Regions from separate parts of the Anaerobacillus sp. 1_MG-2023 genome, predicted to be linked through region 2. Evidence: a T-box and tRNA genes for the amino acid it is inferred to sense, from the RefSeq annotation. Region 2 holds a T-box; the other holds one or more tRNA genes.

Region 1 (10,209 bases), on a different contig from region 2:
TTTCGTATTAATACAGCAATTGAATTCATAATGAGCAACATTGCGAGAAGTACAATAATACCAGCTGCTGCTACATCGTGGAATTCGGTTTGTGGACGACTTGTCCAGTTGAAAATTTGAATAGGCATTACTGTAAATCCAGACAGTAAATTCTCGGGTAAATAGGCTACAAACGTTAGTGCACCAATCATTAGAAGTGGAGCTGTTTCCCCAATTGCTCGAGAAAGGGCAAGAATTCCTCCTGTAAGGATTCCAGGAATAGCAGCAGGAAGTACTACTTTCTTGATGGTTTGCCATTTTGTAGCACCCATTGCATAAGAAGCTTCACGTAATTCTTTTGGAACAGAGCGAACGGCTTCTTGAGCTGCTACTACAATAATTGGTAGAATAAGCAAGCTCATCGTCAGTCCACCTGCAAGAACACTACGCCCCATTTCTAACATACGAACAAATACAGTTAGTCCGAGCAAACCAAAAACGATTGAAGGTACGCCTGCCAAATTGGATATATTGATTTGAATAAAAGTTGTAAACTTATTTTTCTTTGCGTACTCTTCGAGATATATCGCAGTTCCTACACCAAGAATGAGTGAAACTGGAGCAATCACAGTCATTAACCAAAGTGAACCAAAGAAGGCTGCTTTGATCCCTGCTTTCTCAGGGAAACGAGATGCGAAATTTTGAAAGAACTGAAGGTCGAGATAACCAATTCCTTGAGTGAATATCCGATATAACAAGATAACAAGTACAACAAGGGCAAACATCGTTGCACCAAAAAAGATTCCTTTAAGAATTTTATTTTGTGTTAATCTGGTTTGCATTCTACTTTTAACTTTTGCCTGATCTACTAATTGCATTAGTATTCCTCCCTGAATCTACGAGAAATATATTGCGCGATAAGGTTCATGATAAGCGTGAATAGGAAGAGCGTCATACCGACAGCATAAATGCTGTAATAGATTGTCGTTCCAAATCCGGCATCACCAAGACTTACCTGGACAATATAAGATGTCATCGTTTGGATCGATTCCGTAACATCTAATGTAAGCTTAGGTGTCGCACCACCCGCTACTGTGACAATCATCGTTTCACCAATTGCTCGAGAAATCGCAAGCACAAAGGATGCGATAATTCCTGATAAAGCTGCTGGCAACACAACTTTCACAGCTACTTCAAAACGAGTTGCCCCAACACCAAGCGCACCTTCTCTAATTGCATTCGGAACAGAACTCATCGCATCCTCAGAAAGCGATGCAATCATAGGGATAATCATGATTCCAATAACTATACCAGGACTTAACGCATTAAAGATCGGTAAGCTCGGAATAATGTTCTGTAGTACAGGTGTGACAAAGGTTAAAGCAAAAAAACCATACACAATTGTTGGAATACCTGCTAATACTTCTAGAATCGGTTTGATAAATCTTCTTACACGATCACTTGCATATTCACTCAAATAAATGGCTGCTGCAAGACCAAACGGGATAGCAACCAGCATGGCAATTCCAGTAATCATAAGTGTTCCTGAAATAAGTGGCCAAATACCGTAATCAGGATCACTTTCAAAGAATGGATACCAATCTTTGTTTGTAAAAAACTCAACAATAGACACATGGTTAAAAAAGGTGATTGTTTCGACAATCAGTGTAAACACAATTCCGAGCGTTGTTAATACAGAAATAATTGCACATAAAAGCAATAAGCCCGGTACAAGTTTCTCCATAAACTTTGCTCGTGTTTGATTTTTCTCTTTTTTGTCTTTAATCATTTGACGAACTGAGCTTTGCATTTATTACTCCCCCTCACAAAGAGCAAAACAGGATTAAGTGAGGAGTATGAACTCCTCACCAATCTGCTTTAATTTATTCTTATTTACCAGCGATTTCGTTTAGCTTATCCATATCTTCTGTATACTTTTCTTCTGGAAGAGCTACGTAACCTACTGCTTCAGCCATATCTCCAGCGTTCTCAAGTGCATATTTAGTGAAATCATAAACAGCTGGATTGTCAGTTACTGCAGAATGCTTCACATAAGTGAATAGTGGACGGGAAAGTGGTTCATAAGATCCGTCTTGAATTGTCTCTGCATTCGGCTCTATTGCTTCGCCCTCACCGTTAACAATTGGAATAACATTTAATCTATCTTTATTTTCAAGATAGTAAGCATATCCGAAGAATGCCATACCGTTTTTAGAACCAGTTACACCATTCACAAGTACATTATCGTCTTCAGAAAGTGTTGCTTCTTTTACCATTTGCTCATCTTCTAGAACAACTTCATTAAAGTAATCATACGTACCAGAGTCCGTACCCGGGCTAAATAATTCGATTTTTTCTTCAGGCCATTCAGAGTTAACGTCACTCCACATTGTTGCTTTGCCAGTCCAGATCATATTAAGCTCGTCGATTGTAAGTTGATCTATCCAGTCATTTTCAGAGTTAACAACGATAGAAAGACCGTCTTTTGCGATTTCAAATTCAGTGAATTCAATACCAGCTTCTTCAAGCGCCGAAACTTCTTCTTCTTTAATCGGACGAGAAGCGTTACTCATGTCTGTTTCTCCAGCTGCAAACTTTTCGAATCCACCACCAGATCCCGAAACACCTACACTTACTTTTACGTCAGGTTGTGCAGAAGCATATTCTTCAGCGACAGCTTCCATGATTGGAAATACTGTAGAAGATCCGTCCATTAGTACGTCTCCAGAAACTTCACCATCGCTGTTTGTGCTACCAGAGTTTTCTGTATTACCAGAGTTGTTTCCGCAAGCTGATGCGAAAACCATTACTAGCGACATAACTACCATGAGCATAATACCTTTGAACTTCATGTAATTTCCCCCTAAATGGATGTTTGTACTTGTGACCAACCAGGTTGTTTGTGTACTGGTCTCTCAATCACAATTCTTAGAATACAGGCTAGATATTAATGTCATATAAACCGTATGTAAAGAGATTGTAAATGCGTGTCGGAAAACGTTTAAATAAGTCTTTTTGGGGCATACCTTACTTTTGCTATGCATTCAGCCTATCACTTCACCTCAATCTGACAAATATTATTCATTCATTTGTCCTTAAACAAAAAAACCGCTTTTCAGCGGTTTTTCATGAAATGCTATTCTGTTTCTTTTTGGTTAGCCTCAATAGGTTTCTTCGCTTCATCTTTTAAATCAAAATAAGCATCTAGAACGCGTCCACCTATTTTTTTATTAACATATCCTGAAGAAGAGTCATTCACTTCTGGAACTACTACAGAAAAGGCTACTTCGGGATTATCATAGGGCGCATAGCCAACAAGGGTTAAATTATATCCATCTCCGATTTGCGCTGTTCCAGTCTTTCCAGCAGCTTGATAATCATCACTTTGGAAGTAAGGATAATGTGTACCTGCAGTTCCATTTGCCGTATTCATAACCATCCACATCCCTTTTTGGACATGTGTCACTTCTTCTTCACTCATTTTAATTTTGTTTAACACCTCTGGAGTATTTTGAAAAAGAATGGTATTTGAAAGACCATCTTTTTCAGAAGGTTCATGAACCTCTTTTAAAATGTGTGGCTCAATACGATAGCCACCATTTGCGATGGTAGAAGTATACTGAGCCATTTGCATTGGTGTATACGTATCATACTGTCCAATTGCAAAATCGAGGATTTTTCCGAATTCATTCACACCTCCGTTTAATCCTGCACTTTCACCAGGGAGATCAACCCCGGTTTTAACACCTAGACCAAACTGAGAGAATGACTCTTTTAGCTCATCGTAAGCTGACGGGTCATAACTACTGCTTTCGTAAGGAGCATAGTCATAGCCAGCCATCTTCATCGCGATTTTCCACATATATACGTTTGAAGATCTTTGTAGAGCAACTAAGTCTGAAATAGGTCCCATAGCATTAGCCGTATAAGAAGATTTTTTACCTTCGTCCTTAAAGTATAAAACTTCATCCACAAGTGTCGTATTCGGGTTAATAGCATCATACTGATAACCGGTTAACACTGTTGCTCCTTTAACAGTCGATCCCATTGCGTAGGAGTCACCGATCACTCCAAACGTCCGGTCTTTAAACTCTCCGTTGCTATATTCCTTACCAGCAAGAGAAAGGACTTCACCTGTTTTGGGATCCATCATGACTACATAGCCTCGTGTTGCCCCATATTGTCTTGCATCACGAAGCTCTTCATCCAAAATTTTCTCGACTTCCTTTTGAAGATCGATGTCTAGTGAGAGGACCAAATCGTTTCCTCTTTGACCTTCAATTACTTTTGGTTCACCAATTGGCTCTCCCGATTTGTCGGTCACGTAGGTTTGCTTTTCTTTTTGACCTTTTAAGTACTCTTCGTACTCTTTCTCGAGATAGCTAATACCTACTTTGTCATTTCTTTCATAATCTCTCAAACCATAATAATCTAACTCATCTTTAGGGATAGGTCCGACCCTTCCGAAAATCGTTTGCAGAGTATTTCCATAAGGATATTCTCGAGTGGCGTCTGCTTGAATTTCTATTCCAGGTAGCGAACCAAGGTTTTCACTTACTTTAGCAATTTCATCTTCAGTTAAACCTACCTTAATTGTTTGAGAGGATAAGGCATAACCAGTATCCATCGCCCTTTTGATAGCAGCTACCTCAAGTTCTTTTGGATCGTTCTTAATCTCTGCTAAATCCTCATCATTAATCCGTTCAATTTGGAGTTGGTAAGCTTCACTCGACTCAAGTGCTTCCCACTCTTTTTCCGTTAGCTTCGCCTTCGCTTTTTCCGGATTCGTCACAATCCAATAATCTTTAAGATCTCGGTCAATGACATCATCTGTATCTTTTTCAATATACCCTGCTAATTTCTGAGCTAATTCAAGTCTCTCAGCTTGCTTAGTATTCTGCGTTCGGATATATGTAAGTGCAAATTCCGGGTTATTATCAACCAGAACTCGCCCATAACGATCATACATTTTTCCACGAGGTGCTGTTGATTCTGCTGTAACATTCTCAGTTTGCTCAGAAACACGTTCGTATTCTTCACCGTTTACAATCTGTATAACGCCCAGTCGAAGTATTAATGTAGAAAACAGAAGGAATACAGATAAAAATAATATACTGAGCCTTAAAGGCACATGATTTTTCTTTTTTTTCGTTTTCACGATTGACTCCCTTCCTTTAAACAAATATAGACACCTGTTCCAGACAGGTGTCTCTGCTCTCTCTTCTACTTACTATACTTAGTGATATAAAAAAAGTAAAGAGTCTAATGAGCTATTGTACGGTGTCAGGAGAAGGGTTTGAGGGATGGGGAGCTTGAAGTTTTCTTACAAACAGGTAAATAAACGAATGGCCAGCACCAACAATTAATAACAAAATCGGAATGCTCGTTACATCATCGAATAACGCTACTGTTAATAAGAATAAAAGAACGGAAACAATTCGTCCTAAGTTTAAGTACACCTCTCGAACGACAATGTACTCAATCCGCATTTCTGCTGCATTCCAAGCCTTACCGATCACATCGTAAGTGAGCGAAATGTAGGGGACAAGTAAAAGTGGATAAGCAAGAGAAATACAAACACCATACATTAACAACCGGGCAAACGTTAGGTCGGATACAAGCAAGAAAACCGAAGCGTAAAGAATAAGCCCGCCATATAAAATAGCCTTCTTACGATATCGCGGTTTAATCAATCTCGTCGCCAAATAATAAGCTAAAAATGACACACCTGAATTAACAAGTCCAAATGTACCAATTGCAAGCTCACTTTCCGTCGTAATAAAAACAAGGACAACGATAATGAAAATAAAAGTACCTTCTCTTATACCTTGAAAAAAATGCGCGTGCAAAATGTTAAGCCAATCTGCATTCGCTTTTCTTTCTTGAAGAACACGTTTAAATGAAAAGGTCCCTTTGGCAGACCGACGTTCGAGAAAGAAACTTAAGATTACAGCTGCGAAAAATAAAGCAAGTGAGACGGCAAATATTACTTTGTATCCCGTGAATGCTTCTAGACTTGAAATAATAACACCAGCAAATATTGGCCCAATCATCCCAGCGAAAGATGTAAGTAAACCAAGGAATCCATTAAAAAAATCCCTTGTGTCCGGTTCTGTAATTTCGAATGTTAGCACATTAAATGCAAGCCAATAAAAGCCAAACCCTATTCCAAGTAAAGCGCCCAGTAAGATAAGCAAATGACTAGCGTTCTGACCAAGAAAAAGCACTGTTATATAGAAAAGAGCGAGAAAAATCACTCCAATCCGCAGTACAATAACTCTATCCATTTTCTTAGCCCATCTACCAGCGAGAATAAAGGTAAGCGGCTGACTTATAACCGCAGCAAGGTTGTATATACCTATATCCGCAAACTCACCAGACTGCTTCCACAAGTAAACATTTACGAACGTATTTGAGAGCGCAATACTCAGCGCGTATAAACCACCGATTGTAAGTAATAACAACAAATCTTTTGTTACCTCTATCTCACCAATCATATGTTTTATAACTTTCATAACAAACTCCCCTTTTTTCATCCACCCTTATTTTGACTTAAATTCTGTTCGTTATGCGGATGAAACAAAAAGGATAAACTGTTTTTGAAAGGGGACTAGGTATGTATTACTTTCTATATCGGACAGACTACATTACTAAAGACAGTCGAATCCAACTACTTCAAAGAGTTCAACATCATATAAAAGTTGATGAATACTCGTTCTTTATTAATAGGATGAGGCACTATCTTCAAATCCAATATCGAAATGACCTCATCTCATTGACAATCACAGATCATCAAGTTCTGATTTGTACACCTCATGATTTTGAAACCGGCTGTGATTTTACAGATTTTTTAATAAATTTCACACTACACCATTTAGGAACAATTTATACCTTAATCGAACCATAATAGAAAAACCCCCAACATAAATGTTGGGGGTTTTGAAAGCTTGGTAAATTATTTAGCTGCTTCGTAACGCTTTGCAACTTCATCCCAGTTAACTACATTCCAGAATGCAGCGATATAATCAGGACGTTTGTTTTGATACTTAAGATAATAAGCATGCTCCCAAACATCTAGCCCAAGAATTGGTGTAACACCTTCCATTACTGGAGTATCTTGGTTTGGAGTGCTTGTTACTTCAAGTTCTCCACCTTTTACTACTAGCCAAGCCCAGCCTGATCCAAAACGACCAGCTGCAGCATTAGCAAATTCTTCTTTAAAGCTTTCAAAGCTACCAAATTTCTTTTTAAGTGCTTCGCTTAGATCACCTGATGGTTCGCCGCCACCGTTAGGGCTTAGCAATTGCCAGAAAAGTGAGTGGTTAGCGTGTCCGCCACCATTGTTTCGAACAGCAGTTCGAATGCCTTCAGGAAGTGCGTCAAGGTTGCCAAGAAGATCTTCAAGGCTCTTAGATGCATGCTCCTCATGACCTTCTAGTGCACCATTTAACTTTGTTACATATGCGTTATGGTGCTTGTCGTGGTGGATCTTCATTGTTTCTTCATCGATGTGTGGTTCTAGTGCATTGTAGTCGTAAGGTAGTTCTGGTAGTTCAAATTTAGCCATTGTGAATCTCCTCCTTAAATATAGTATGTAACTTGCTGTTAGGGTAGCGTTAGCCACCACTTGAACATGATGTCGTCACATGTTTACACTAGCAGAATTGTCATGCGTTTTCAAATAATAAACCTTTGAATTTCCGCAACACAGATAAAGTTTCCCCTCAGTATATAGAATTAAACATCTTAACGAATAAAATCGAGAATTAACACCGTAATAACATGCATAAAACATAAAAAAACTCGTCATTAATTGACGAGTGGGATCTTTATTGAGTGGTGGCTCCGGACGGAATCGAACCGCCGACACGAGGATTTTCAGTCCTCTGCTCTACCGACTGAGCTACAGAGCCAAATCATGTTATCAGTATTAATTTTAATTAGTATGTAGTTTGCATTTACATCAAAAGTAATTTGGCCTTGCTATGAGCTTAGGTTGCCCCTGGAGCACTCCAATTAAATTCTAACAAAGAAGTATGTTCGACGTAGTAAGAATTTTATTTTGGTTGCGGGGGCAGGATTTGAACCTGCGACCTTTGGGTTATGAGCCCAACGAGCTACCGAACTGCTCCACCCCGCGATAATGTAAAAGAAATTAATTTGCATCCATTTTTTAGAAAGCTAACTTTTAAAAAATGGAGGAGGAAGAGGGATTCGAACCCCCGCGGGCGACTAAGCCCCTGTCGGTTTTCAAGACCGATCCCTTCAGCCAGACTTGGGTATTCCTCCGATATGCATTTGGTGGACCCTGCAGGACTCGAACCTGCGACCGGACGGTTATGAGCCGTCAGCTCTAACCAGCTGAGCTAAGGGTCCTTATGTAATAAGTGGGGCGGCTGATGGGAATTGAACCCACGAATGCCGGAATCACAATCCGGTGCGTTAACCACTTCGCCACAACCGCCATGTTTTATCGTTAAAATTATGGTAGCGGCGGAGGGGATCGAACCCCCGACCTCACGGGTATGAACCGTACGCTCTAGCCAGCTGAGCTACACCGCCATATGGCTCCACAGGTAGGATTCGAACCTACGACCGATCGGTTAACAGCCGATAGCTCTACCACTGAGCTACTGTGGAATATTTCTTAACGACAAGAACTAATATATCATATAGATTAAGAAAGCGTCAATAAGTTTTTCAAATTTAATTGAATTAATCTTAATTTCAATTATGAAAATACTATATCACGCTTTCATTTTGTCATCAAGAACTTATAGGACATACACTAGGAACACAACAACCATGACCATTTGGAGTAAACCTTTCATAACAGCTCCACCAAGAAAACCAAGCAATGAACCTACACCTACTTGAACAGATTCTTTAAAAGCTTTTCGATGAATAACTAATTCAGCTAAGATAGCACCGATAAATGGTCCAAGGATGATTCCTGCAAATGGAATAACAAACGGGCCAACAAGTAAACCAATTGTACTCCCCCATATCGCCGCCTTTGACCCTCCATACTTCTTCACGCCAAATAAGTTACTAGCATAGTCCGCAACAAATAATAACATCGTCAGCAGAACTTCAACAATCCAAAAGGAAATAGTCATTGAACCAAACTCAAAAAACACCCCATACAGGATAAACCCAACATAAATAAATAGTACGGCTGGAATAATCGGATAAATCAATCCCACAAATGCAATGATGAATGACGCAATGATCAGGCACCATAATAGAATATCCACGCTTTTAACCTCCCTTCAACTTGACTCTATTTTAGCGGAGATGTCACTTTCCTTCTATATAATGATAAAAAGAAGCAGAGGCATCCCTCTGCTTCCCAAATTTATTCTTCTCCAATGACGGCTTCTGCAATATTCACCGCATGGTCACCAATACGCTCAAGGTTACTGATGATATCAACAAAAACAATTCCAGCACTTCCAGTACATTCACCCTCATTTAGACGAAGGATATGCTGTTTACGAAGCGTTCTTTCCATTTTGTCGATCTTATCTTCCAATTGCACAACATCCTGGGCCTTTGCTACGTCCCATTTATCGAGTGAATCAAAGGCTTCTTGTAGTGCAGAAAGGGTTAAATTAAACATTTCATCAAGATCTTTCATTGCAACGTCAGTCATTTTAACTTTATTACTAATCTGATAATCAACCAATTCAACAATATTTTCCATATGATCCCCAATACGCTCAATATCCCGAACAGAGTCCATTAACATACCATGTCGTGTTGACTCATCACCGGACAAAGAAGTGGCTGATAGCTGAATAAGGTAGTCTGTAATTTTAGTATCTAGGTTGTTAATAGCTTCCTCATACTGAGCGGTTTTTTCTGCGCTTTTCTGACTTTTAGAAGTCAGATAGTTAGAAGCCTCTTGAACACCTTTATAAGCAAAACCGCTCATACGAATAACTTCTTCTTTCGCTTGTCCAAGTGCCACTGAAGTAGATTGTTCAATGAACACAGGATCTAAATGTTTAGGTTTATATTCAATTGTTGAATCATCACCAGGAATAATTTTCGTAACTATAACGGCTAGTAAAGCAATGAAAGGAAACTGAATTATTGTATTAGACACATTGAAAATTCCATGCGCAAATGCGATTGTCATTTCTGAATTAAGATTTAATACACCTTGAAGATAGGAAATAAAAGGGGTGTATAGGGACAAAATAATTAAAAAGATCGTTGTTCCAA
Region 2 (10,209 bases):
AATCAATCCATTTAATTGAGAAGTCGTCCTCTAAAAGGCCGGCTTTTTTTATGTTTTTGGACGGATGGTCGCCTGACAAAACTAGTGATAATTATCCAAAATAACCTCACTCTAACCGGCACAATCTGACAGTTTTATAAAGAAACTTAGTCTATACTTAGTATCAAAATCGCAAGGGGGGAGGCGTTCGGTGGCAGTATACCTTGATGTGATCTGGTTGCTAAATTTTTGTTTCGATTACATGCTGCTTGCGCTAACTGGGATACTGCTGAAGAAACAAGTAAAAAAGAGACGGCTTGCTACTGGTGCATTGATCGCTTCGTGTTATGTGCTTTTTCTTTTTGTTCCTGCCCTAACATTTATGGTAAACCCATTCATGAAGCTGCTCTACTCCTTACTTATTGTTGTGGTAACGTTTGGCTTTACAAGGTTTCGTAGCTTCTTTCAATGTTGGCTTCTCTTCTATTTTGTTACTTTTATGATTGGCGGGGGAATGATGGGGGCACATTATTTCTTTCAAAAAGATATGACGGTGTATAACGGAGCGGTCGCTACACAAAGCACTGGATTTGGGGATCCCGTTAGCTGGCTTTTTGTGTTAGTTGGTTTCCCTATCGTTTGGTTTTTTTCAAAAAGAAGAGTGGATCATCTCGAGACAACACGAATTCATTTTGATCAACTAGCAGAAGTTAGTATCCGAATTGATGATGTGACAATTTCAGCTAAAGCACTTGTCGATAGCGGCAACCAGTTACAAGACCCTTTAAGCGGCTCACCTGTTATGATCCTCGATATGACGGTGCATGAAGCGAACTTTCCACCATCGTTTATTCAGAAAGCCAAAAACATCACGGAATTCCAAGAAGAAGGAGAGGAGGATCGTTGGGAACATCGGTTACGTATTGTTCCGTTTCGGGCAGTCGGACAAGATCATCAATTCTTGTGTGCTGTAAAGCCGGATGAAGTATTGATCTCGATGGAGGGACGTTCATTAACTGTCAAAAAAGTACTTGTTGGATTAAGCTTTCATACGATTTCAGGAGAAAAAGATTATACGTGTATCCTTCATCCGAAAATGCTGACAGGACATAAGGCGACTGCGTCATAGAAGAGAAAACAAGACGACCAAGGAGGAGTTCGAGATGGGGAAAATGAAAATTAAGTTAGTTCTATGGTGGCAGCGGATCCTAATGAAGCTTGGTATTAAACCTGATGAGATCTATTACATAGGAGGGAGCGAAGCACTACCTCCTCCTCTATCGAAAGATGAAGAAGCGCATTTATTAATCCAATTACCTAAGGGAGATAAAGCAGCAAGATCGATTTTAATAGAGCGTAATCTTCGTCTGGTCGTTTATATTGCACGGAAATTTGAGAATACGGGGATCAACATTGAAGATTTAATTAGTATTGGTACGATTGGTCTCATCAAAGCAGTAAACACATTTAATCCTGAGAAAAAAATCAAGCTTGCAACCTATGCATCAAGGTGTATAGAGAATGAAATATTAATGTTCCTTCGACGGAATAATAAAATACGCTCAGAAGTTTCATTTGATGAGCCGCTTAATGTGGACTGGGATGGAAATGAGCTCCTTTTGTCTGATGTTCTTGGGACAGATGAAGATATCATTACGCGAGGGATAGAAGCTCGCGTTGATCGTAGATTACTTGTGAAAGCATTAGAAACACTTAATCCAAGAGAAAAACAAATTATGGAGTTAAGGTTTGGTCTTGCTGGAGAAGAAGAGAAAACGCAAAAGGATGTTGCCGATTTGCTTGGCATTTCTCAATCTTATATTTCAAGGCTCGAAAAGCGCATTATTAAACGACTTCGGAAAGAGTTCAATAAAATGGTCTGAGCTTCTTAGGATAATAGATGCATAAAATTCCCACTCGCGGAGATACTTTACTTTGACAGCATCTCCGATGAGGAGGGAATGAGTTGACACGAAACAAAGTCGAGATTTGTGGAGTAGATACATCCAAACTTCCAGTACTTAAAAATGAAAAAATGAGAGTACTCTTTAAGCAGATGCAGGAAGGGGATATTTCGGCACGTGAAGAACTAGTGAATGGTAATTTAAGGCTTGTTCTAAGCGTGATCCAGCGATTTAATAATCGAGGAGAATACGTGGATGATCTTTTTCAGGTGGGCTGCATTGGCCTGATGAAATCCATAGATAACTTTGATTTAGGGCAAAACGTGAAATTCTCTACTTATGCAGTGCCGATGATCATCGGTGAAATCAGAAGATATCTCCGTGACAATAACCCGATCAGAGTGTCACGATCTTTAAGAGATATCGCTTATAAGTCTCTCCAGATTAGAGATAAATTAATGACGAAGAATTCCAAAGAACCAAATCCGACTGAAATTGCCAAAGAGCTTGGGGTGACGAAGGAAGAAGTAGTCTTTGCACTTGATGCGATTCAGGATCCTGTTTCATTATTTGAACCTATTTATAATGATGGAGGCGACCCCATTTTCGTTATGGATCAAATCAGTGATGATAAACAGAAAGACATCCAGTGGCTTGAAGATATTGCTTTAAAGGAAGCCATGACAAGATTAAATCAGCGAGAGAACATGATCTTACAAATGAGATTCTTCCAGGGTAAAACGCAAATGGAAGTAGCAGATGAGATTGGGATTTCGCAGGCACAGGTGTCCCGACTTGAGAAAGCGGCGATTCACCAAATGAATAAAAATATCCAAAGTTAGAACGAGACCTGGGAAACAGGTCTTTTCTTTTGCCTTCTTTTCATATAATGAGATGAAAGGTGGGTGCGCGATGATAAAAATATCAGAATTTCAGGTGAAAGATGTTGTGAATGTCTCGAATGGACGTAAGCTTGGTCACATCGCTGATCTGGAAATTAATTTAACGACAGGAAAAATAGAAGCGATTGTGATTCCAGGTGCAGGTAAAATGATGGGATTGTTTGCGCGAGAAAGTGATGTCGTTATTCCATGGCGCAACATAGTGAAAATTGGGTCAGATGTCATTCTAGTAAGACATCATGATACAGCTGATGGCGAATCGTTTCAGAAAGAATCATAAGGAAAGAAAGATCTAACAATCTATATCCCTTAGGTTCAACATATTATGATAAAATAAGGTATAAACTGTATCATGGTATAAAGGGGTGCAACTGTGGAAAAAGAACCATTTCAACCATCAACACATAAAACATCACTGGCACTGAAATTTCCAGATCAAGCTGAACGGAACGATAACCTGATAGCAGGTTTTTCAACCCGTAGAAACGGAGTTAGCCAGACTCCGTTTTCTAGCTTGAATCTTGGGTTCCACGTACCAGATCGAGCGAGAGATGTACTAATAAATCGCGAAACCCTTGCCTATGATATCGGACAATCCCTTGATCGATGGATCGTTGGTGAGCAAATTCATGGCGCCGACATTGCGAATGTAACAGCAGCGGATAAGGGACGAGGAGCAACGAATCATCAAGATGCCATTCCGAAAGTGGACGGGCTATATACAGATGATCCGGAAGTTCTTCTAACCGCTCTTTATGCCGACTGCGTTCCGCTCTATTTCTATGCGCCAGCAGCTAAAAGAGTGGGGATTGCCCACGCAGGCTGGAAAGGAACAACGAAGAATATTGCAGGAGAGATGATTCGTGCGTGGAACAACGATGGAATCCAAACCGACGATATCTATGCTGCAATCGGCCCTTCAATAGGGAAATGTTGCTACGAAGTTGATGATGGCGTCATCGAACACATTAAAGCGCTAGTAGGAGATCAGGATCTGTTTTTTGATGAAAAAGCAACTGGGAAATACCAGCTTGATTTAAAAGCCGTGAATCGCGAGCTCCTCCTTCGGTCAGGGATTAAGGCGAGTCAACTATCAGTTAGTGACTATTGTACAAGCTGTAGCAATCTGTTTTTCTCTCATCGAAATGAAAATGGAAAAACAGGAAGAATGATGGCATACATAGGACTCGGGGAGGTATAGCATTATCGTGAATGTAAGAGAAAGTCTAGAAAAAATCAAAGGTAAAATTAGCGCAGCAGCAGAACGGTCAGGTCGTGATCCTCAGCATATTCATGTTGTAGCGGTGACTAAATATGTTAGCGTCGAACGTACAAAAGAAGCATTAGAAGCAGGCGTTACTCACTTCGGTGAAAGTCGTGATGAGGGGCTATTGAAGAAAGTAAAAGCTATTGGCACATTGCCTTCGTGGCACTTTATTGGCACACTACAATCTCGTAAAGTGAAAGACATTCTTCCATTTGTAGATTATATTCACTCCCTCGATCGTATATCTCTAGCTAAAGAAATACAAAAGAGAGCTGATGGTGAAGTAAACTGTTTTGTGCAAGTTAACGTGTCTGGTGAAGAATCTAAGCATGGATTATCGCCAGAAGAGACGCTACCTTTTATTGAGTCACTTAATGAATTCTCATCTATTAAAGTCGTAGGATTAATGGCTATGGCTCCGCATACAGATAATACAAATGAAATTCGAGATGTTTTCAAGAAACTTCGTGAGCTTGGAGAACGTGTCCAAAGTCTTTCACTCCCACATGCTCCTTGCAATGAACTTTCAATGGGGATGTCAAATGATTATGAAATTGCTGTTGAAGAGGGCGCGACATATGTTCGCATTGGATCGTCACTTGTCGGAAATGAAAAATAAAATAAGCTCTCCAGGAGGTGCAGGGAATTGGGTATCAAAACGAAATTCAAGCAGTTCTTTGAACTTGATGATGAAACGATAGAGTTGGATGAGCAGCAGGAGCAAGATTCATATATGGAAGAAGAAGAGCCTGAAGTTACTCGAGCGAATCGTAAGCAGTCTAAACAAAATGTGGTAAGTCTTCAAAGCGTTCATAAGAACTCAAGAGTTGTGCTAGTTGAACCAAGAGTGTATGCTGAAGCTCAGGATATCGCTGATCACGTGAAAAATCGGAAGTCTGTTGTGATGAATCTTCAGCGTATTCCACAAGATCAGGCGAGACGCATTGTCGATTTTCTAAGTGGAACAGTCTACGCTGTTGGTGGCGATATTCAGAAACTCGGTCCGGATACGTTTATATGTACACCGGACAATGTTGAAATTTCAGGTAACATTACAGATGAAATTTACGAAGACCAGTAATTAAGAAAGGGTGAAAAGTTTGAACATAGTTTCAATCCTACTTTCAGCAGTACAAATTTATACGTGGATCCTCATCATTTACATCTTTATGTCATGGATTCCAAATGCAAGAGAATCTTCTATTGGACGAATGATTGCTTCTATAGCAGAACCATATCTAGCTCCGTTTCGTAAAATTATTCCTCCAATCGGTGGAATGCTTGATATTTCGCCGATCGTAGCCATTTTCGCACTTCAGTTTGTGCAATATGGAATTATTGCGGTCTTTAGATTCATAGGCTAATGTCTATTTACGAACATTATCGTCCAGAAGAAAGAACATTTGTCGATCGCGTTTTACAATGGCAGGATGAGGTTCAAGAAAGGTATGCTCCCAGGTTAACCGATTTTCTTGATCCAAGAGAACAGGATATGGTGAGGCAAATCATTGGAAATCACTCTGACGTGGGCGTGTTTTTTTCGGGTGGAGTTGAAGGGTCTGAGCGTCAGAGGGCTCTTCTTGTTCCTCCTTACTTTGAACCAACAACTGAAGATTTCGAGATAATCGCTTTTGAAATTACATATCCAGCCAAATTCGTATCACTTACTCATCCAGATTTGCTTGGGGCAATGATGGGTCTTGGAATTAAGCGTGAGAAGTTTGGAGATATCCTTGTGCAGGATAGTGCTGCGCATTTAATCGTAGCGAAGGAAATTGCGGATTTCGTGAAAATGAATTTAACACATGCAGGTAAAGCGTCCATATCTCCTAACGAAATTCCATTAACGAGCGTAAGCGTCGTAGAAGCTTCCTGGCAGGAGCAGTCAGGCACAGTAACAAGCCTCCGTTTGGATACGGTACTTGCAGAAGTATACAATCTATCAAGAGGTAAGGTTGCTCCGATGATTGAACATGATCGAGCGAAATTAAATTGGAAGATCGTCAGTCAACCCTCTGCTGAAGTGAAAGAGGGAGACTATTTATCGTTACGAGGTTCAGGTAGAAGTAAGATTATTTCTGTTGATGGCAAAACAAAGCGGGATAAATGGCGGATTACGTATCAAATTCGTAAATAGTTTGTCATAAATAGAAGGAATATCCAAATGATTGTCGAAATACGAGTAAGCCGGGTATATGAAAAATGAGAGTAAATCGGAGGTGGCTGAATTGCCTTTAACACCATTAGATATTCATAACAAAGAATTTACACGCGGATTCCGCGGTTATGATGAAGATGAGGTCAATGAGTTTCTTGATCAGGTAATCAAAGATTATGAAACGGTAATCAGAGAAAAGAAAGAATTGAATGAGAGAGTGAAGCTTCTAGAAGAACGACTTGGACACTTCTCAAACCTTGAAGAAACGTTAAATAAGTCGATCCTAGTAGCACAGGAGTCAGCAGAAGAAGTGCGACAAAACGCTAAGAAAGAATCTCAACTTATTGTAAAAGAAGCTGAGAAAAATGCCGACCGCATTATTAATGATTCGCTCGCTAAAGCGCGTAAAATCTCCATGGATAATGAAGAGCTGAAAAAACAAGCAGCGGTTTATCGCACGCGTTTTCGTATGCTAGTTGAAGCCCAGCTAGAGATGCTGAATAATGAAGACTGGGATGGCCTAGTGGCTCGATTTGATGAGGAAGAAGAGCAACAACAGGAGCAAATCGAAGAAAAAGCATAAAGCACTCATTTATTTTTTGTCATTTCCTTGACTTCTTATTTTTATTTACACTATACTTCTATTAATAGCAATAACGATCGACGAAGATGGGAAGAGTATCTGATTCTTACTTAACAAAGCGAGCCGGGAATGGTGTGAGCCGGTGTTAAGCAATCAGAGAAGATCGCCCCTGAGTCCCGTGCTGAACGATAAGTAAGCCTCGGCGAATCATTCACGTTACGAATGCAAAGTGAGCGTAAAGCTTAATTTGGGTGGTACCACGGGAAAACCTTCTCGTCCCTTTTCGGGGACGAGAAGGTTTTTTTATTTTGTAGCACACTTTGAAGAAACAATCCCCGAGTGGCTGAAGATCGTTACGGTTGTTGCTCGTTATAAGTTGAAGGAGGAAACCTCATGAGCTATAAAGAAACGCTCTTAATGCCAAAAACAAAATTTCCGATGAGAGGAAATTTACCGAATAAAGAGCCTGACATGCAAAAAGAATGGGCAAACATTAATCTCTACGAAAAAGTACAGGAAAGAACGAAGGACCGCCCTCTATTCGTCCTACATGATGGCCCTCCATATGCAAATGGTGACATCCATATGGGTCATGCAGAGAACAAAGTTTTAAAAGATATCATCGTTCGATATAAATCAATGAACGGTTTTAATGCTCCATATGTTCCTGGTTGGGATACGCACGGACTTCCAATCGAGCAGGCGTTAACGAAAAAAGGCGTCGATCGTAAGAAGTTAACGGTTGCTGAATTTAGAAAGAAATGTGAAGAATACGCATTAAAACAAGTTGATCGCCAGCGTGAACAATTCAAGCGACTTGGAGTTCGTGCTGATTGGGATAATCCATACATTACGCTTGATAAAGGCTATGAAGCACAGCAAATTAAAGTGTTCGGAGAAATGGCAAAGCGCGGTTATATTTATAAAGATAAAAAAACCGTTTATTGGTCTCCGACATCTGAATCAGCATTAGCTGAAGCTGAGATCGAGTATCAAGATAAGCGCTCTGCATCGATTTACGTTGCGTTTGATGTAAAAGATGGAAAAGGTGTTCTTGATGGCGATGAGAAATTTATCATCTGGACAACTACGCCGTGGACCATTCCTTCAAACCTTGCGATTGCGTTGAATGAGAAGTTCGAATACAGCGTCATTGAAGCGGATGGTACGAAATACGTTGTAGCAACAGAGCTTGTTGATCAATTAAAAGAAGAATTTGAGTGGAACAACGTAAGTGAAGTAAAGCGCGTAAAAGGTAGCGAACTTGAATACGTGACAGCTCAGCATCCAATCTACGATCGCGAATCCCTTGTGATTCTTGGTGACCACGTAACGCTTGACGCAGGTACAGGTTGCGTTCATACAGCCCCTGGACACGGTGAAGATGACTATATGATCGGACGAAAGTATAAGCTAGACATCCTTTGCCCTGTAGATGAAAAAGGTGTTTTCACTGATGAAGCTCCTGGCTTTGAAGGTATGTTCTATGACAAAGCGAATAAACCAATTACTGAAAAACTTGAAGAAGTTGGCGCGCTTGTGAAGCTTACATTCTTCACTCACTCTTATCCACACGATTGGCGTACGAAGAAACCGATCATTTTCCGTGCAACTGAGCAGTGGTTTGCGTCGATCAAAGAGTTCCGCCCTGAACTTCTTCAAGCTGTAGCAGATGTGAAATGGTTCCCATCATGGGGTGAAATCCGCCTTCATAATATGGTAAAGGATCGTGAAGATTGGTGTATTTCTCGTCAACGTGCATGGGGCGTTCCAATCCCAGTGTTCTATGGCGAAAATAATGAACCCATCATTACAGATGAGACAATTGCTCATGTATCAGAATTATTCCGTAAGCATGGATCAAACATCTGGTTTGAGTGGGATGCAAAAGAACTTCTACCTGAAGGATTTACTTCAGAGCATAGTCCAAACGGTGAATTCCGTAAAGAAATGGATATCATGGACGTTTGGTTTGACTCAGGTTCTTCTCACCAAGCTGTTCTCGAAGAAAGAAGCGACCTTGCACGACCTGCTGATTTGTATCTAGAAGGTTCTGATCAGTACCGTGGCTGGTTTAACTCCTCCCTATCAACAGCTGTAGCCGTAACAGGTAAAGCACCTTATAAAGCGGTTCTTAGCCATGGATTTATTCTTGACGGTGAAGGAAAGAAAATGAGTAAGTCGCTAGGAAATACCATGGTACCGAACGATGTTATGAAACAATTGGGTGCGGATATTCTTCGTCTTTGGGTCTCATCGGCTGATTATCAAGCTGACGTTCGCGTATCGAATGATATTTTAAAACAAGTAGCTGAAGTGTACCGAAAGATTCGCAACACGTTCCGTTTTATGCTTGGGAACCTTGAAGGGTTTGACCCAACAGAGCATCAAGTGGCGTATAAGGATTTAGGTGAACTTGATCAGTATATGCTTGTGAAGCTAAATAATCTCGTATCGAAAGTGAAAAAAGCTTATGATGAGTATCAGTTCTTAACGGTTTATAATACCATCCATAACTTCTTTACAATTGAAATGAGCTCGTTCTATCTCGATATCGCGAAAGACACGCTTTATATTGAACATGCAGATCACCCGAACCGTCGTGCGATCCAAACAGTTCTTTATCAGACAGCTGTTGCGCTTACGAAACTTCTTTCGCCTATCATTCCGCACACTGCTGAAGAAGTATGGCAGTTTGTCCCTGGTGAGAAGGAAGAGTATGTACAGCTTTCCGATATGCCAGAAGTGAAGAATTTTGAAGGTACAGCTGATCTTGAAGAAAAATGGGATCATGTGATGGAGCTTCGTGACGAAGTTCTAAAAGCACTAGAAGAAGCGCGTAACGAGAAGAAAATCGGTAAATCGTTAACCGCTCAGCTTCATATTTATGCTGATAATGGTACGAAGGATTTGCTGGAAGGCGTAGCAAATCTTGAGAAGCTCTTTATCGTATCAGGTGCTACAGTGGCCGGTACGAAGGCTGAAGCACCAGCGGAAGCGAAAGTATATGAAGAACTAGCGATCTCCGTTTCACCTGCTGAGGGAGAAACGTGTGAGCGCTGCTGGCAAGTGAAAAAAGACGTTGGCGCTAATAGTGAATACCCAACTCTTTGCGCTAGCTGTGCTGAAACGGTTAAAAATCATTACTAATTAAAGAAATAAATCGAAAAGACGCTTTGCGATGCGAAGCGTCTTTTCTTTGTTGTTAGCTCAGTTTCGATTGTCTGCTGAAGCAAGCTGTGCTAAACTTTCATAGGAAGTAACATTTGATCGGAGGAGCGCTCGTGTGGAAATATCTCATAGCCATAGGCATCATTGTTCTAGATCAGTGGACGAAATGGCTTGTTGTGAAGTACATGGAATATGGTGAAAACATTACATTAATTAATGACTTTCTTTATCTAACTTCTCATCGA

What was found. The T-box of region 2 lies ahead of ileS (isoleucine--tRNA ligase). A T-box ahead of a tRNA ligase gene usually reads a tRNA of that ligase, here a tRNA-Ile.
Region 1: it encodes a tRNA-Ile, which carries the amino acid that the T-box ahead of ileS (isoleucine--tRNA ligase) is inferred to sense. The anticodon was not compared.

Annotation. Positions count from the first base shown of each region.
Region 1 is NZ_JAUORD010000002.1:103,141-113,349, reverse strand. It holds gene pstA (phosphate ABC transporter permease PstA) at 1-857, opposite strand, end outside; gene pstC (phosphate ABC transporter permease subunit PstC) at 857-1,789, opposite strand; gene Q4550_RS04320 (PstS family phosphate ABC transporter substrate-binding protein) at 1,869-2,831, opposite strand; gene Q4550_RS04315 (peptidoglycan D,D-transpeptidase FtsI family protein) at 3,116-5,137, opposite strand; gene Q4550_RS04310 (MFS transporter) at 5,250-6,494, opposite strand; gene Q4550_RS04305 (hypothetical protein) at 6,596-6,886, shown strand; gene Q4550_RS04300 (superoxide dismutase) at 6,935-7,546, opposite strand; tRNA gene Q4550_RS04295 (tRNA-Phe) at 7,817-7,892, opposite strand; tRNA gene Q4550_RS04290 (tRNA-Met) at 8,043-8,119, opposite strand; tRNA gene Q4550_RS04285 (tRNA-Ser) at 8,176-8,268, opposite strand; tRNA gene Q4550_RS04280 (tRNA-Ile) at 8,279-8,355, opposite strand; tRNA gene Q4550_RS04275 (tRNA-His) at 8,368-8,443, opposite strand; tRNA gene Q4550_RS04270 (tRNA-Met) at 8,465-8,541, opposite strand; tRNA gene Q4550_RS04265 (tRNA-Asn) at 8,545-8,619, opposite strand; gene Q4550_RS04260 (DUF456 domain-containing protein) at 8,754-9,236, opposite strand; gene Q4550_RS04255 (Na/Pi cotransporter family protein) at 9,338-10,209, opposite strand, start outside.
Region 2 is NZ_JAUORD010000003.1:53,148-63,356, forward strand. It holds gene thrB (homoserine kinase) at 1-15, shown strand, start outside; gene spoIIGA (sigma-E processing peptidase SpoIIGA) at 191-1,108, shown strand; gene sigE (RNA polymerase sporulation sigma factor SigE) at 1,143-1,862, shown strand; gene sigG (RNA polymerase sporulation sigma factor SigG) at 1,946-2,725, shown strand; gene Q4550_RS06645 (YlmC/YmxH family sporulation protein) at 2,796-3,065, shown strand; gene pgeF (peptidoglycan editing factor PgeF) at 3,159-3,986, shown strand; gene Q4550_RS06655 (YggS family pyridoxal phosphate-dependent enzyme) at 3,994-4,671, shown strand; gene Q4550_RS06660 (cell division protein SepF) at 4,699-5,133, shown strand; gene Q4550_RS06665 (YggT family protein) at 5,153-5,416, shown strand; gene Q4550_RS06670 (YlmH family RNA-binding protein) at 5,416-6,189, shown strand; gene Q4550_RS06675 (DivIVA domain-containing protein) at 6,281-6,793, shown strand; T-box leader at 6,868-7,077, shown strand; gene ileS (isoleucine--tRNA ligase) at 7,187-9,943, shown strand; gene lspA (signal peptidase II) at 10,078-10,209, shown strand, end outside.